3 regions of the Halalkalibacter flavus genome follow, and region 1 is predicted to be linked to each of the others. Evidence: riboswitches for the same ligand, from Rfam matches in the RefSeq annotation. Region 1 holds a riboswitch; each other region holds the start of a gene.
What was found. Region 1 has a riboswitch for glycine ahead of gcvT (glycine cleavage system aminomethyltransferase GcvT). Riboswitches for the same ligand answer to the same signal wherever they lie in the genome.
Positions count from the first base shown of each region.

Region 2: another riboswitch for glycine. It lies ahead of SAY88_RS10835 (alanine/glycine:cation symporter family protein); the one in region 1 lies ahead of gcvT (glycine cleavage system aminomethyltransferase GcvT).
Region 3: another riboswitch for glycine. It lies ahead of glyA (serine hydroxymethyltransferase); the one in region 1 lies ahead of gcvT (glycine cleavage system aminomethyltransferase GcvT).

Region 1 is NZ_JAWRVK010000018.1:84,033-90,222, forward strand. It holds gene gcvPB (aminomethyl-transferring glycine dehydrogenase subunit GcvPB) at 152-1,615, opposite strand; gene gcvPA (aminomethyl-transferring glycine dehydrogenase subunit GcvPA) at 1,612-2,955, opposite strand; gene gcvT (glycine cleavage system aminomethyltransferase GcvT) at 2,970-4,064, opposite strand; glycine riboswitch at 4,220-4,326, opposite strand; gene SAY88_RS13500 (DEAD/DEAH box helicase) at 4,558-6,190, shown strand, end outside.
Region 2 is NZ_JAWRVK010000013.1:95,287-101,476, reverse strand. It holds gene SAY88_RS10860 (sensor histidine kinase) at 1-819, opposite strand, end outside; gene SAY88_RS10855 (DUF3055 domain-containing protein) at 1,329-1,628, opposite strand; partial or broken gene SAY88_RS10850 (ATP-binding protein) at 1,717-2,230, shown strand; gene SAY88_RS10845 (hypothetical protein) at 2,922-3,056, opposite strand; gene SAY88_RS10840 (iron chelate uptake ABC transporter family permease subunit) at 3,204-3,575, opposite strand; glycine riboswitch at 3,704-3,804, shown strand; glycine riboswitch at 3,807-3,865, shown strand; gene SAY88_RS10835 (alanine/glycine:cation symporter family protein) at 4,157-5,581, shown strand; gene purU (formyltetrahydrofolate deformylase) at 5,992-6,190, opposite strand, start outside.
Region 3 is NZ_JAWRVK010000013.1:79,364-85,553, reverse strand. It holds gene sdaAA (L-serine ammonia-lyase, iron-sulfur-dependent, subunit alpha) at 1-188, opposite strand, end outside; gene SAY88_RS10780 (serine dehydratase beta chain) at 188-709, opposite strand; gene glyA (serine hydroxymethyltransferase) at 727-1,977, opposite strand; glycine riboswitch at 2,255-2,356, opposite strand; gene SAY88_RS10770 (amidohydrolase) at 2,476-3,690, opposite strand; gene SAY88_RS10765 (small-conductance mechanosensitive channel) at 3,805-4,509, opposite strand; gene SAY88_RS10760 (DUF5058 family protein) at 4,527-5,240, opposite strand; gene SAY88_RS10755 (helix-turn-helix domain-containing protein) at 5,801-6,190, shown strand, end outside.

The sequences.
Region 1 (6,190 bases):
AGCCCCGAAGCAATGAGCGGAGTCGCTACATTTTTTTAAGCCTTGAGAGGAGTGGGTTTCTCCTCTCAAGGCGCGTAGCGAACGGAGCCATTGCTGCCTCTGTTATCGGCTTTTGAGACAACCCCTTTTCGTGTGGAGCGCTTTATTACACTTATGCTTTTTCATATTTTAAAATTGGCTTTCTTGCTGCTGTTGTTTCATCTAACCTTGAAATAACAGTTGTATGCGGTGCCTCTTGGACGATCTCTGGATTTTCTTCTGCTTCACGCGCAATTTGAATCATCGCATTAATGAATTCATCTAACGTCTCTTTTGATTCGGTTTCCGTTGGCTCAATCATCATACATTCCTCAACATTTAATGGGAAGTAGATCGTTGGCGGATGGTACCCAAAATCTAAAAGGCGTTTGGCAATGTCTAATGTACGTACACCTAGTTTCTTTTGACGACGACCTGAAATAACAAATTCATGCTTACAATGTTGCGTGTAAGGGAGGTCAAAATAAGGCTCTAGTCTGCGCATCATATAGTTTGCATTTAAAACGGCATATTCAGAAACTTTACGTAAGCCATCAGGACCCATCGTACGGATATACGTGTATGCACGAACGTTAATACCATAGTTACCGTAATATGGTTTCACACGGCCAATCGATTCCGGACGATTATAATCAAAATCAAACAAACCATCTTCACGCTTAACAATGACTGGTTTTGGCAAATAAGGAATTAAATCCTTCTTTACTCCTACTGGACCTGATCCTGGACCACCACCACCGTGAGGACCTGTAAATGTTTTATGCAAGTTCAAGTGAACCACATCAAACCCCATATCTCCAGGTCTTGCAATTCCTAAGATGGCATTGGAGTTAGCTCCATCGTAATAAAGTTTCCCACCAGCTTCATGAATAATTTGAGCCATCTCTACGATGTATGATTCAAACAAACCAAGCGTATTTGGATTTGTTAGCATGAGTGCTGCTGTATCCTCACCAACAACTTCACGTAAATGGTCTAAATCAACTAAGCCATTGTCATCCGTTCGTACCGTAACTGACGCAAAACCAGCGACTGTTGCCGATGCAGGATTCGTTCCATGTGCAGAGTCAGGCACAATAACTTTTGTACGTTGGAAGTCTCCGTTTGTTTCATGGAAAGCGCGGATCATCATGAGCCCAGTCCACTCACCATGAGCACCTGCTGCTGGTTGAAGTGTTACTTCATCCATCCCTGTAATTTCAGCTAATGATGTTTGAAGCTCATATAGTAATTCCATTGCACCTTGGACTTGTTCTACTGGTTGATATGGGTGAATATGAGCTAATCCTTCAAAACGTGCGACATCCTCGTTAATTTTTGGATTGTATTTCATCGTACAAGAACCAAGTGGATAAAACCCTGAATCTACACCATGATTACGTTTTGATAATGCTGTGTAATGACGCATGATCTCAAGCTCTGAAACTTCTGGCAATTCAGGTTCTGATTCACGTAAAAACTCACTTGGAATTAACTCATTAATTGATTGTTCACAAATATCTAATGTTGGTAAGCTATGTCCAACTCTCCCTGGCTTGCTGCGTTCAAAAATTAATGGCTGATCTTTTGTTATCATAGTAATGCCCCCAATTCCTTGGCAAAAGTATCAATTTCTTCTTTTGTTCGTACTTCGGTCACAGCTACTAACATTTGGCCCTGTAGCGAGTTATCATCACGTCCGAGGTCATACCCTCCAATAAATCCTTTGGAAAGTAAAAGCTCATTAACTTCTGAAACTGGTCTCTTCACATTAATGACAAACTCATTAAATGTAGGTTGTTCTGAAACCATTTCTACTCCATGAGCCTTCAACTGCTTTTTCATATAAGCAGCTTTTTGTACATTTTGATACGCCATTTCCTTTACGCCTTTTTTGCCAATCGCACTCATTGCAACGGACGCTGCTAGTGCATTTAGCGCTTGGTTCGAACAAATATTAGAAGTAGCTTTCTCACGTCTAATATGCTGCTCACGTGCTTGCAACGTCAAAACAAATCCACGTTGACCATGTTCATCCGTTGTTTGCCCAACTAGACGACCAGGGACTTTACGCATTAATTTCTTCGTGGTTGCAAAATAGCCACAATGCGGACCGCCAAATTGTGTTGCAATTCCAAATGGCTGCGCGTCACCAACGACGATATCTGCTCCAAATTCACCAGGCGGTTTTAGCAATCCTAAAGCAAGTGGGTTGCTAGACACTACAAACATTGCTTTCTTGCTATGCGTAATCTCTTCTAACTTAGCTAAAGGCTCAAGGTTGCCATAAAAGTTCGGATGTTGAACAACAACACAAGCTGTGTCATCCCCGTATACTTCTTGTAACTGTTTCAAATCTGTCACACCATTAACCGTATCGATTTCTATCACGTTTAAACGCTGCCCCGTTGCATTAGTCTGCAGGACGGCACGAGCTTCCGGATGAACAGCTTTAGAAACTAGAATCGTCTTCTTTTTTGTCTGTCCGGCACTTAGCATCGCAGCTTCTGCTAAAGCCGTTTGGCCGTCATACATAGACGAGTTCGCTAAATCCATTCCTGTAAGCTCACAAATCATCGTTTGAAACTCAAAGATCGCTTGAAGCTCTCCTTGTGAAATTTCTGGTTGGTATGGTGTGTAAGCCGTATAAAATTCAGAACGAGAAATGACGTGATCAACAATTGATGGGATGTAATGTTCATATACGCCCGCCCCTAGGAAAGAAGGGGTTTGTTTAAGTGACACATTTTTCGCTGCTAATTCTCGAAAATATGAGATGAGCTCTGGCTCTTTTAAAGCTTCTTTGACATTCATTTCTCCTTTAAAGCGAATTTCACTTGGAATATCAGAAAACAATTCCTCAATTGACTGTACACCGATTGTTTCAAGCATTTCTTTTTGATCTGCATCTGTCATCGGTAAATAACGGTGATTCATGTATGTTCCTCCTCTTACTTCTTATAAAATGGCGTTGATACGACTTGTGCTTTAAGACGCTTTTTACGAACTTGAACTTCTACTTTTGTTCCAAGTGCAGTAACATCTATATCTAGAACGGCAAGGCCGACATTTTTCTTTAATGTAGGAGACTGAGTTCCTGTCGTGACAAAGCCTACTAATTTATCACCAACAAACACTTCATACCCTGTACGAGGGATACCTTTGTCAATCATTTCAAGGCCGACAAGCTTTCTTTTCAGCCCTTCTTCTTTCTGTTTCTTCAACGCTTCTTTCCCAATAAAGTCTGCTTCTTTATTTACTTTTACGGCAAAACCAATTCCAGCCTCAAGTGGGGAAATTTCTTTTGTTAATTCTTGCCCGTAAAGAGGCAGCCTTGCTTCAAAGCGTAATGTATCACGTGCTCCTAATCCACAAGGAACAAGGCCTTCCTCTTTACCTGCTTCAAGCAAGCTTTTCCATAGCTTAGCAGCTTGATCTGCAGCACAGTAAAGCTCAAATCCATCTTCGCCTGTGTAACCAGTTCTCGAAACGAGTGCATTGACACCATCTACGTTTACTTGGTCAGCAAACCGGAAGAACCGAATGGAAGATAAATCAAAAGACGTTCTTTTTTGCAAAATTTGTTCTGCTAGAGGTCCTTGAATCGCTAATTGTGCAATGTCACTAGAAACATTTATTGCTGTTACACCCTCAATGATATGTTGCTGCATCCACTCAACGTCTTTTTCAATGTTTGAGGCATTAATTACGAGTAAATAATCGTCTTCTGCCTTTCTATAAATAAGCAAGTCATCAACTGTCCCGCCATCTTCGTAACACATGGCTGTATATTGCGCCTGCCCATCTACAAGTTTAGATACATCATTGGTCATTAATTTTTGTAAATAATCAAGTGCCCGTGGGCCTTTAACTTCTACTTCACCCATATGTGAAACATCAAATAGCCCTGCCTTTGTACGGACTGCTTCATGCTCTTCTTTAATGCTTAAAAACTGAACGGGAAGATCCCATCCCCCAAAATCAATCGTTTTTGCTCCACCTTCTTTATAAAGATGAAATAGTGGTGTTCTCTTTAAATCAGCCATGATCAAACCTCCTCAAGTTAATTCATAAAATGCAAAAAGGACAGAGTTATACACTATTTTGTGTATAACTCTGTCCTGTAACCAGAAAGTTTCCTATATTCTAAAAGAATATAGTGTCTTCGTAGGTGGCTTATCATAAGCACTCTCCAGAGCTGCGTCAAATAAGAGTCTTTTTTGCCTGAGAGATTCGCATTGATAACACATTATCTAATACTTGCTCCTTCGGCGTTGCATAATTCGCAAGCTCTCCCCTTATTCTCATCCGCAAGTCATTTAATTGTTTTCACTCTTACTCATGAAATTCTTATGAGTGGTACATACTACATGTATAAAACCTTTTAAAATTTAGGCAATAGTTTGTAATTCGGATTTATATTAATATCCTACCAAGTTGAATAGGTTTTCGCAACTGTTTATTTACTAAATCAGATTATTTTATAGTTTTTTTATAATTTCATTCGGATATAGCAGTTTGATTGAAAGGGTGATGAAAATGAAGATTGATATACATTTTGATCAGAATTGGAACGACACCTTCAAGGAAAGATTAGGTCAAGATGGACCTTGGTCTAATTGGGAACTTTTTAAACTAGCGTATGAAGCAGAACAACACCAAATCATACCAGAGTTTCATGGTTTACAAGCACCTAAGCACCTTCCTCAGTTAAAGCCATTTCCACACCAAATTGAAGTGGCAAATACAGTTATTGAGCAAATGAATGGCAAAGCAATACTTGCTGATGAAGTAGGGCTTGGAAAAACAATCGAGGCTGGACTCATCTTAAAAGAGTATATGATCCGTGGGTTAGTAAAAAAAGTATTAATTCTCGTTCCAGCTTCTCTTGTTTCCCAATGGGCGATTGAATTAAATACAAAGTTTCATATTCCGGCTGTTGCTCAACGAAAATCATATGTATGGGAGCAATGTGATGTTGTCGTAGCTTCCATTGATACAGCCAAAAGGCAACCACATCATGATATCGTCTTAGAACAGCCATATGATTTAGTCATTATTGATGAAGCTCATAAACTTAAAAATCCAAAAACGAAAAATTATGAGTTCATTAAAAAGCTGAAGAAGAAATTCTGTTTGTTATTAACCGCAACACCAGTCCAAAACAAGCTAGAGGAAATCTTTAATTTGGTTTCATTGCTTAAACCTGGGCATCTTGGAGATATCTCTTCTTTTGAAAAAGAATATCGTTCGAATAAGAGATCACCTAAAAATGAAGAAAAACTAAGAGAGTTAGTCAACAAAGTCATGGTGCGCAATCGCCGTGAGGAAACTGGCATTGAATGGACGAAACGTATCGTTGAAACGGTACCGATTGATTTTAGTGAATCAGAACGCGCCTTTTATGAAGAGATTGAAAAATTAAATGGTGATTCAAGTCATTTTGGCTTGCTGACTTTAAAAAGGGAATTGTGCAGCAGCAGAGAGGCTGCTTTTATGACACTAAAAAACATGGTTGAACGAGCCCATGCCGAAGGACGAAAACTTCCTGGTGCAGAACGCTTATTGAACAAAATTGGTGAGGTAGAAGGCCATGCAAAAGCCGAGAAAGCACTCGAGATCATCAAGAAAATCAATGATAAAGTTATTATTTTCACTGAATATCGTGCAACACAGTTGTATTTACAATGGTTTTTAAAACAAAATGGCATCTCCTCCGTACCATTTAGAGGAGGATTTAAAAGAGGAAAAAAAGATTGGATGCGTCAGCTCTTCCAAAATCATGCCCAAGTATTAATTGCAACTGAAGCAGGTGGCGAAGGAATCAACTTGCAATTTTGCAGTCATATCATTAACTATGATTTGCCATGGAATCCAATGCGTATTGAACAACGAATTGGGCGTATTCATCGCCTTGGTCAACAAGAAGATGTGAGAATTTACAACTTTGCTGTAAATGACACCGTCGAGCAGCACATTCTTAAATTGCTATATGAAAAGATTCACCTATTTGAAGCAGTCATCGGTGAGCTCGATGATATATTAACGAAAATTGATCTCCCTTCAGTTGAAGAACACGTACAAGATATATTATTACAATCAGATTCTGAAGGAGAAATGCGAATTAAGTTTGATCATCTTGCTGCCATTATGAATGATGCAGCAGAAGAAG
Region 2 (6,190 bases), on a different contig from region 1:
GATTGAAAACTGAATTCGCATATAACTCTCGGCTTCAAGTTTTCGAACGAGCCTGATAATCGCAGACAATCCACCTATTTCATCTTGTTTCAACGTTTTCACTGCTCGACGTGTTTCCTCAAGACTCTCCTTTGCAAGCTGCTTTAATTCTAGGAGCCGTGAATGAGCTCCTTCATCCGTTTGTTCCATTCGCGCTACTTCCAATTGCATGAGTAATGCCGTTAATTTATGACCGACAGAATCATGGATTTCCTTGGCAATCTGGTTCCTCTCTTCCTGCCTTGCAGCCTGCTCATCGTTTACGAGACGCCGCCTCATTTTTTTATACTCGCTCAATAGCGCTTCGTTCCTAGCTTCGATTTCATCTACCTTAGTTTTCGTTTGGCGATATGTCGCCAACGCAACCCCCACTAACAATGTATAAAGCACAATAAAGACCAGTGAATAACTAGGATACACGAAAAAATGAGGTGCAACCAAACCTACAAGCAGGATGCATCCGATTAGAATACTCTGCCAACCTTTGAGGTAAAACACCGACATCCCTGCTAAGATTGTAAAAACAAGGAGGGTATATGGATTCGTTGTTCCGCTGTTATCCGGCCATAGCGTAAAAACAGCCGATGCTGCCATCAAAGCCGTGATCATCGTAAAAATGAATGGATGCTTTTTAAATAAAGGTAACATAAAAAAAAAGCTAAAGAAGGCTGCACACCCCATGATCCGGTTTGGGATTTCTAAGAAACTCCCCTGATAATGCAATAAGGCAAATAGCCAAGATAGTAAGAGTAAAAATAGCCAAATCCAATATGTATACAAGCCCGTTTCCCACCTGCCTCATTTTGTTTGAGTAAAACCTTGTTATCTATTAGCTAGTCATATCATAGCAAAATAGGTCATACGAAAAAATAAAAATTTGAATAATGAGGCGAAGGTAAGAGATTCAATCGTTTAGTCTCATTTGTAGTAAGGGCTGACGTATCCCCCCATCTCCTCTTTTATATCGGCAGTTACTCCACCAATAAGAAGTGCTTGTTACTTGACGTCAGGTCACGGGCATCCTTGTTAAGTTTATTACCATAAAAAAGACGTAGGGAAACAAAAACTAACCCTTCGTCTTCTTAAGAAGTAACCTAATGGTTCTAGGTATTATTAGATAAATCTACATAATAAATAAAGTCATATCAAAAAACTTGTAGGTCTTACTTTAATCAGAATTGATACGATTCGGCTGGCAAAGGGCGACTAAAAGAATAACCCTGTATTTATATGAATGCTTTAGGGTTTACCCCATGTCGATTCTTCATTTAAGGAACTATAAAAAACAATCAACTATACTGTTCAATATAAAATGAGGTAGAAATGGGATGTTCAAGAAACATTGATAAATCCTCTGCTTCTTTAAGCGAACTAATACGAAATACCGTCTTTAAATACTCAATATTCTTAATATCACTTGAATCCAACAAAGCTGATCTACCTGTTTGCATGCATATGACAAGTGGTTTTCCAAAAAACATATCGGTATAAACTATCCCGAAATCATATCGAAAATGATCCGTTGTAAAACCAAAAAACCTTACATTAGCTTTTTTTTGCTCATCGTATAATTTTTCAAATAGTTCCATACTAACCCCTCCTTATTTATTACTTCTGTATGAAGTTTCCGACTAAGTAGCAGGTGAGATCCACTCAAGCAGAAAACTAAAAAAAGGATTAGGAAAATTGGAGAAGCTTTGTGTTGTAAGGCAAATAGGTACTGTAATCGCTCATAAAATTCGAAATCCTTTAACGACCAGTAAAGGATTTACACAATTACTAAAATCAATGGAAAATGAGAATAAACAGGGTTATACAGATTTGATGTGATCAGAGACCGAGTAAATAGAGAGTATTACAAATGAATTTATAAAGTAGCCACAGGTTGCGATTGAAGCGATGCCAACGGAAGAAGAAATTTTGATTCAAATCGATAACAGTGATTATCCGCACGTATGCATTCGTTTTTATCGGTCAAGGAGATGGATAGGGGATTCGAATGGAACGTATACCATATATAGGAGAACCTTTTTATAGTATACAAGACAAAGAGATCGTCTTAGGATTAATGATCTGTTATAAAATTGGTGAAACACATCAAGGAAAGATAGTGATTAATAGTGAAGTAGATAAACGAACAACTGTTGATGTCATTCTCCCTTTCTATACTTCTCAAAATAGAGATTTTTAAATCAACCCGTTTGTTCATTTTCCTATGCTGAAGCAAGTGAGTAGAAAAGCTATAGAGACTTATCCATATAGTCTAAATTCCTTGTCCCTTAAGGAGTTTTTTTAAGAGTAATAAAATAATTGTTTTTCATTTTTTCATTCATTTTACACCTTTTCGTTTTTATAAGAAAAAATAGGATGTTTCTCATAACTAGCACTTTATAGCTCTTTCAGTGGAGTCTCCTCCTACATGTTCGAATTTTGATTTTTTACTCCATTCTGCAGGAAAGTCATTTCCACATTTTTTACAAAAAACAGATTTCATCTCAGAGATACAGACAACACTTTCACCTTGTTCAAAGTACCGAAAACAGTCATGGCAATACCAAGAATTAGTTTCCATTTCCATTTCACTCCCTTGAAAGAGGATATGAAGCGACCTTATTCATCCTAATTAGAAAAGTCGCTTAATTCGCCTAACTGATTTCATTGAAAATTCATTCAATCTTTTAAGCTTGTCCCATGTACAATTCTGTACACATTACATTTAACTGATTTACTGGTAACTCTCTTTTTCTTCATGGTTCAATTACGTCTCCTAAAATATAGCTATCTATTACCTCCCTTCTGTGTATCTTGTATTATTATAAATGATAACCTAAATATAGTGAACATTCGAAATAGTTAAATAATTTGTAGATTTATATGTTTTTCTAACTATTTCTTTCTTTTCCTATCGATTTCTTATATTTTAAATTTTCCGAATATAGTTTATGAAAATTTAATTGTTGAATAGCTTGGCTGTTAGTAACGTTTCCTTCCCAATCATCTAGAATTACAACCTCCATAACAAACCTCCATTTAGTTTGAAAGTTGTTGGTCAATATATTTTTTCACTAGCTCTTTATCTCCTAAGATTTTTGCTCGTTCTTGATCTTTTATTAATTTTTCTTTGCTCTTTCAAGAATTTCCTCTTCTTCTCATGCTCTCCCTTTTTAAAATTGATTTCGATTCTTTAAAAAAATAAAGAACGACGCTTCGATCCCCGTAGTAAAAATCCCAGCCGGAATGTCTAATGGATAAAAAACCGTCCGGACGACCAGGTGAGCACTAAATACTAGAGCACTACCTATTAAAGAGGAAACGAGAATCAAACTACCAAAAGGGCGTCCTACTAGTTTCCTAGCAATATAAGGGTCGATGAGACCAACAAAACCGATTGTCCCAGCGATAGACACAGCGAAACCTGCCAACAACACACTAAAAAGAAGCAAAAGAAACCGGTACAGCTGAACATGTTTTCCTAATCCGGTTGCAATATCATCCTCTAACTCTTGGAGACTCAGACTTCGAGCTAAAAAAAGCACTAAATTGGGTTATTATATATATCTTAAAATAGACTTAAAGAAATTAATTTACTCCTTAGTAATTTCTGAATATTCAATTGACTTTATCTTTATAATGGAATAAAATGTTATAAAATGCATATAAGCGGATGAATATTGCGGGAGAGACTAAACAATCGTTTAGCACCGAAGGAGCAAGTCCTCAAAAAGTGGACATCAATCTCTCAGGTAAAAGGACCACAATAGGACGCGTCTCTGGAGAGAGCCATGAGCCACCAAAGGAGTTAAACTCTCAGGTAAAAGGACAGAGAAAAATAGGAAACCCCCTATTTTTCTCTGTCTTTTTTTGTGGGGAAAAATAGGAATAACTAAAAAAGGGGGATTTATATAGAATTAATCAAATTTCACAAGCCTTTTCTTTTCAATTACTACTGAGGTCCATGTAGCTGATTGGATGTAAATGGCTACAGAAATCCTTAAAATGACTGTGGGGTCACATGGAACGGACATACCTATCCTGTTTTGCCACCCTCAAAATGTAAGCGCTTCATCATCGAATCGACTAACAGTCTATCAAAATCTAATCTATTAGGAGTGTTGGTATGGAAATATTGGAAATACTAAGTAAAATCAATAACGTATTGTGGGGTCCCCCCAGTCTCATCTTATTATTTGGGACAGGCTTATTTTTAACTTTTGTTTTAAAAGGATTGCAATTTCGCCGTCTCATCTATGCATTTAAGATCGGGTTTGGGAAAGAGGATAGTAATGATGCAACTGCAGAAGGAGATGTTAGTCATTTTAAAGCTCTTATGACGGCACTTGCTGCGACAATAGGGAACGGAAACATTGCTGGTGTTGCCACAGCTATCACACTTGGTGGCCCTGGTGCAATCTTTTGGATGTGGGTTGTTGGTTTACTAGGTATGGCTACAAAATATGGTGAAGCCCTGCTTGCTGTGAAATATCGTGTGAAAAATGATAGTGGCGAATATTCCAGTGGTCCGATGTATTACATCGAACGAGGGCTTGGCAAAAAATATAAACTATTAGCGGTTACCTTTGCCTTATTTGGTGCCTTTGCTGCTTTGGGTATTGGAAATAGTGTACAGTCTAATACCATTGCTGATGTAACAAGCAATAGTTTTGGTATTGTAAACTGGGTAACCGGCTTGATCTTAGTTGTCCTTGTGAGCTTCATTATTTTCGGTGGAATTCAGCGTATTAGTACCGTTGCTAGTTTCTTTGTTCCTATTATGGCGTTCCTTTACATAGGGGGAGCAATCATAATTCTTGCATTAAATTACGAGATGATTATCCCGGCTTTTAAGTTAATCTTTTATTATGCCTTTAACCCTGTGGCGGCGGCCGGTGGTTTCCTAGGTGTTGTTGTAACTGAAGCTATTCGTAACGGGGTTGCTCGTGGAATTTTTTCAAACGAAGCAGGTCTTGGTACAGCTGCTTTAATCGCTGGGAACGCACGTGCAGATCATCCTGTTAAACAAGCGCTCGTTGCCATGACCGGTACATTTATCGTAACGATTGTTGTATGTACAATGACTGGTTTAACACTGCTTATTACAGGGTTTTGGGATGCATCTGGCGGCTTAATTTCCGGTGTAACTCATGATGCAACACTTGAAGGGGGAGCCTTGACCAGCGCAGCGTTTTCTTCTGTTCTAGGTGTAGTTGGTGAATATATTGTTTCATTTTCAGTTATCTTTTTTGGCTTCTCAACAATCGTTGGTTGGTATATATACGGGGAAAAATGCTTTGAGTATTTAGCTGGCTCTAAAGGACTTGCAGGTTATCGTCTTGTTTATATTGCTGCTTGCGGTATTGGGACAGTTGCTAACCTTACAACAGTCTGGGCATTTGCTGATATGGCTAATGCCTTAATGATGATTCCAAACTTAATTGCCCTTCTCCTTCTTTGGAAAGTTATCGTAGCTGAGACAAATGATTACTTCACTAATTTCTACGGTAATGTTAAAGTTGCTCGTTCTGAGGAAAGAGAAATTAGTTAATCGAGTAAGAGGAGTTGATTAATCAAACGATCTCTTCATTACTTTACGTACTGTTTAATATACCGTGGTTCAATTAAATATGAAGTAAATATTCATTCATATAAACTTTTTAACCCTCGATTTCTCCAATAGGAGTTATTGAGGGTTTTGTCTAGGGCTTATCTTTTAGTAAATAGTGATTTAATAATTACCCATTTTTCATTGAGTCCATTATTTTAGCCATACGCCCTATTCTAAACGTTAAATGATAGGAATCTTATACTCCGCTGATCCCCTTTTTTCTCCTGATGTTTTTCCATTAGTATAGAAAAAACAGCCATAACCATCACAAAATTGGTTGGCTGCTATAATATTTTTTGTTATATAAAAAAACAACCTTTTCTCTTAATGCATGACATGATAATACTAACTCACGTAAATACAATCGTTTTATTACCATGAACAATTACTTTATCTTCAACATGCCAGGAAACGGCTTGAGCAAGGACAAGCCTTTCCACATGCCGTCCGGCAACCTTTAATCCTTCTACAGAATAACGATGATTCACACGCTTTACATCTTGCTGAATAATTGGTCCTTCATCAAGATCATTCGTTACATAGTGTGCA
Region 3 (6,190 bases), on a different contig from region 1:
GGTGAGGGATCATTTTTTCCACTATCCACAGCTTCTTTCATTTTAATTAACCGTTCTTCCATCATCTTGATAATTGTTTCTTTATCTCTTCCAGACTTTCTCTCTTCCATCATTAGCATGACTTGGCTAATCGGCTTCTTTTCACGTGTACAGATTTCAATAAGCTCGCTCATTGACTGGATTTCCATCATATAACACCCTTTAGTACTGTCTCTTTCTTCATATCTTGATGATGGCGTGCTACAAGTGTTGATATTTCATCACTTGTACTCAAGCGAATATCTAGTAATTCATCATTAATCATAAAGATTTTTGATAAACCACCCCCTAGAGATGCTCCACCTACTTTCACCTCTATCCCCGCACGTTTCGCTGTTACGATTGTTGTATTTGGATGATCAAAATAAGGGCAGCTATCTTCAAGCTGGAATTTGTAGTTTAGTCCATATTCATAAGTCATCTTGATTGCATGTTTAATCCTAGAATCATCCGTATCCATCCCAAGCAAACCACCAAGAATCGCTTTATCTGTACCATGGCCTTGATGTGTTTCTGTAAAGGAACCGTAAAAAGTAATCTCTGCTTTTTCAGGACATCCACCTACAAGCTCGTGAACAAACTTGCCGATTGATACGACACCTGCTGTATGTGAACTTGAAGGTCCAACCATAATTGGACCAATAATATCAAAGCAACTTTGAAATTCCATAAGTGATTTCTCCTTTCTTACACAGTAATTTGCTGTTGAAATAACGGATAGGCACCACAAATGGCTTTTGTTGTTTCCTTTGCCTTTTTTAAAACAGTTATATCCCCTTTACTTTTCAAAACATCTGCGATTACTTTGGCGATTTTCTCCATTTCATCCTTTTTCATCCCCCGAGTTGTTAATGCTGCAGTCCCCATACGGATTCCACTTGTAACAAATGGGCTTTGAGGATCATATGGGATCGTATTCTTATTAGCCGTAATACCAGCCTCTTCAAGTAACTTCTCCGCTTCCTTTCCTGTTAAGTCCCATGGCCTGACATCTAGTAGTACAATATGATTCTCTGTACCTCCAGAAACAAGGGCTGCTCCTTCTTTCTTTAATGCTTCACCAAGTGTTTCAGCATTATCGATGACTTGTTTGGCATATTCTTTAAAACTTGGCTGTAATGCTTCTTTGAAAGCAACCGCCTTAGCTGCAATAATATGCATCAGTGGCCCGCCTTGAATTCCCGGGAAGACAGCTTTATTAATCTTTTTAATGATTTCTTCGTCATTTGTTAAAATGATACCGCCACGAGGTCCGCGTAATGTTTTATGTGTAGTACTTGTAACAACGTCAGCATAAGGGACTGGTGATGGATGTAATCCTGCTGCAACAAGGCCAGCAATATGTGCCATATCCACCATTAAAATCGCACCAACTTGAGTTGCAATTTCTTTAAATTTGGCAAAATCAATCTTTCTTGGATATGCACTTGTACCTGCAATAATTAATTTTGGTTTTTCTTTTTTCGCTATAACTTCTAGCTCATCATAATCAATCAAATGAGTATCTTCTCTCACCCCATACGACACAACATCAAACCACTTTCCTGACATACTTACTGGGCTTCCATGAGTTAGATGCCCACCGTGTGATAAATTCATTCCCATTACTTTATCACCTGGATTAAGCAAAGCAAAAAATACAGCTGTATTTGCCTGTGCCCCTGAGTGAGGTTGCACGTTTGCAAATTGAGCACCGAATAATTTGGTTAATCGTGCAATTGCTGCTTGTTCCGCTTCATCAACGTATTCACAACCACCATAATAACGTTTCCCTGGATAACCTTCCGCATATTTATTTGTCATCACACTTCCCATTGCTTCTAGTACGTCTGGGCTTACAAAGTTTTCAGATGCAATTAACTCCAATGTACTGTGTTGACGCTTTTTTTCATTTTCAATTGCTTCAAAAATGAATGAATCGTTATGTTTTAAACTCATTCATACCCCTCCTAAAGTTGTTTTTGGATATCTGACTTATAAACTTGCTGCTCCTTTATTAAGGGAGCTGATCCGCTATCTTTTTTTATCCATGAAAAAAAGGACAAAGAAGGTAGCTGGTTTCTCTACCTTCTCTGTCCTTTTTGCAAACAAAAAAGGACAGAAAAAGATAGCACATATTCTCTACCCTTCTCTGTCCTTTTACCTGAGAGTTTAACTTCATTATTAACGAAGCCTACCCCTTTGGTGGCGTTTTATAACGCGCTCTCCAGAGGTGCGTCCTGTTGTAGTTCATCTACCTGAGAGATTGGTCCCAAGGGTCTTTTTGGAACTTGCTCCTTCGGTGGCACTTGCTTTTACACTCTCCTACAACAATCATCCGCAATATATTCAATTATTAATTAAGTTTAGAATAACGGCTAAATTTATATATGTCAACCACCTTTTTCCATTATTTTCACTATTCTAAAAAGTAGTAACATTATAAAAATATATCATTTAAACTGTTTTTTCTAGTTCAGAATGATGACTTTGTTGAAAATAACTACACACCACTTGTCCAACTGATTTAGCTGCAACTAAAAGTGAGTCTTCATCAATATCAAACTTCGGATGATGATTAAAATAAGCTTTCTCTACTACTTTTGGTTTACAGCCAATGAAAAAGAATGTTCCAGGAATTTTTTCTAGATAGTAAGAAAAATCCTCCGAACCTGAAAACTTAGGAAATTCGATCACTTGCTTTATATCTTGGTCATCCATCTTTTCAATACTTGATTTTACAAACTCAGTAATTTCCGGATGATTATATAAAGGCGGGTAATTATTCGTAAACGTAAAGTCACACGTCACCCCAAATTCAATTTCGATCCCTTTCACAATGCGGTGCATTTCTGTTTCAATGATTTGTCTTGCCTCAACTGACATGTAACGAGCATCGCCTTCCAGTTCAATCCGGTCTTTAATGACATTTCTTGCTCCTTTTCCATCAAATGAGCCAACAGTAATCACCCCAACATCAAATGGATTTAACCTGCGACTTATGATAGTTTGGATGGCGGTTACAAAATGTGCACCAGCCACAATTGGATCGTTTGCCAAATGTGGCGATGATCCATGACCTCCATTTCCTTGAATCCCTAACACAAAACGGCTCATCCCAGCCATTGAATACCCGCTGTTAAAGCCTACGGTCCCAGCAGAATCGACTGGCATTAAATGAGTACCAAAAATATGATCCACATCATCAATAATCCCCGAATCCAAAATACTTTTTGCTCCACCCGGTGGCATTTCTTCGGCATGCTGATGAATAATTTTGATTGTACCTGATAACGATGATTTCAATTGAATGAGACAATCAGCAAGTACCATCAAGTAAGCGGTATGCCCATCATGCCCACACGCATGCATCACACCGTCATTTTTAGATTTAAATGGCACATCAGTCTCTTCTTTAATGGCCAGTGCATCAAAGTCCGCTCTTAAAGCAATCGTATTTCCAGGATTCTCACCTTTGATTGTGACCACAATTCCAAACCCATTCCCTACATTACGTTCAATGTCTACATCTTTTCCTTCATAAAATTCAGCAATAAAATTCGCTGTATTTGCCTCTTCAAATGAAAGTTCAGGGTATTGATGTAAATAACGTCTAATGTTAATCATTTCTTCATTTCGTTCTTCCAACATTGTCATTAATTGTTTTCTCATAGAAAAAGTTTCCCCACCCTTGATTACTAGTTATTTTTTATTAGTTTCAAAATGTTTAATAGGAAAGCTTATGTAAATATGATTATGACTGGTAGTACCTTTCCTCTTAAAACGTTATACAGAAGCTTTTGCTTCATTCCTCTTTTCTAAAAAGAGGCAAATAGTTATAGTCAAAATAATACATAGTAACATTTTCATATAGACAACTAGTGCTGTTAGGTTAATCACAAATCCAATCGCGAGTCCAATAACACCATAAGTGGGCTTTTTCATCGCGAACTGAGCCAATACGCCTCCAAAAATAGCTGGTAAAATAAACGGAAACACTTGTTGGATATGCTCTGGTATTTTTGAAACTAGCACGGCTCCTACAAGAATCATCGGAATAAGAAATACTTTATTTACTAATGATGCAGCACCTATTGCAAGGGTCGCTGTTATTTCACCTTTTTTGGTTCCTGGCTCTGCACCAATCGTATTTTGAGCAGCTGCTGCAGCTGGTAAACACATATTTCCAACATTCCCTGTTAGAAAACCAATATAAGTACCTGATACACCTAAAATGGTGTAATACATGATTGGTTCGAGCACCCAGACAACAGCAATAATTCCTGCATAGGCGAGAAATCCGCTCAATATTACACTCCAACCAGGATGATGCCCTAAGAAAAATGAAAGAACTACCGGCAACGATAACGATAAGATAATCGCAGCCCAAACTGTTAGTCGACCCCAAAAATGGGCTCTTGAATGAAACTGTTCTATTGCTGAACTACTAGTATCGCTAACTGTTGTCTTAATTGTATCTTTCAAACCCATAATTTACCCCCCTGTCATTAGACAAAGATAAAGTAACCCACAACTAAGCTAGTAAGAATCGATAGTCCTAGTGACCATTCACGTATCCAGTTCTTCTTTAGCTTGTCCGCTAATGCAGTTAAACCTAACATTGTAATACTCGCTGTTAGTACAGCTACAATATATTCAAATCCCTTAACCATTTCAGCACTTGCTAAATTCCCGAATGCAGCTACCATTGCAGCTGTTGCAATAATCATCATAAGCTTTTTATTTTTTTCATTTTTATTTATGATTTTCTTTTCAATCTTACTCATTGACTTCGTAGCCAATGCAACAAACACTAACCAGCCTACCCCACCTAAACATAATGTCCAAACAACTGCTGTAAATGCTTGGGTATTAAAGCTCGTACTTCCTAATTCAGAACCATAAGCATTTGCACCTAGACTTGCACCAACCGATTCAATCGGAGCAGATCCAATAATTCCAATCCTCATTAACGTCAGGGGCTCCCCCAGAAACGGAATCAAAGATAAAGCAACAATAACAATGGCGAATGAAGGACCAATTGCTGAAATGGCTCCCGTTTTTATTGCGCTATTAAGCTCACCTTTTGTCATACCAATTTCTTTACCTGCATCCTTTGCTAACAGAATAAACTTAACCGCTTGAAAAATGACCACAGCTAAAATCAAGAGTGCAATAACCCAAACTAATAAACCACTAGCTAACCTCATTGCCTCTTCCATCGACAGCACCACCTTTTCTCTTCTTAATTAACACTTACTAGTAACCTCCTATACCTAAAAGCAGTATTAGGGACATTCACCAACACATTGTATTAACCCTTATTTCACACAGAAAGACTCTATTTAGATGGCACTGAAAAAGGTTGATTTGTACCTTTTCAATGCCATTGCTACATTAATCGAGACATTGAAAAAGGTTGGTTTGTACCTTTTTCAGTGGCTTCCTCTATTTATCCCCCCTCTTACTTGATAACGCTTTCAAAACCAACAAAAAAATAATCAGGATATCAAAGCTGCTATAATTCAGGTTAAAAATTAGGAATTAAGTTAGTTTCCTATTCTAGAATGTTTTGATTTTCCGACTTTATCTAGTGATAGTGGTGTGCGTGCTATGGAGGAGTAATTCGTATTTTTCTTTCTATACCGAATCTTAATATTCTGTCTTTTCTTACTACACTTTTTACTATACACTTGAGATGACAATATTACAATGTGATAACATACATAATATCAGCTGTTTAAATGTATATTATTACACATCTATAGAAGGAGCACTATAAATGAATGAAATTGAGTACAGTCTTTTATTTTTAAAAGAGAAATTAGAGAATAGTCCATTTCAAGTGTGGGGATATAATTATTTCAAAAATGATCAGTACTTAATTTATAATAACGGGGAACACGAGCCCCTCCCCCCTTCGATTCTCTATTCAAATGAGGAAGAAAACTCATTAAAGATAGGAAAAGAAAGAAACAGAGTGGTCCTATCTTATTTTTACCCTGAGGGAAATCAACTAAATGTGTGTATTTATTCGCAATCAATACCTTTATCTAAAGAAGAAATTCAGTATTTATATTACTTTTTCTACCTTTTTCACACGAAAGAAATTATCGAAAGAAAAGATAATGAACTATATAATCTCATCAATAGTATTCACTCGATAACCTCT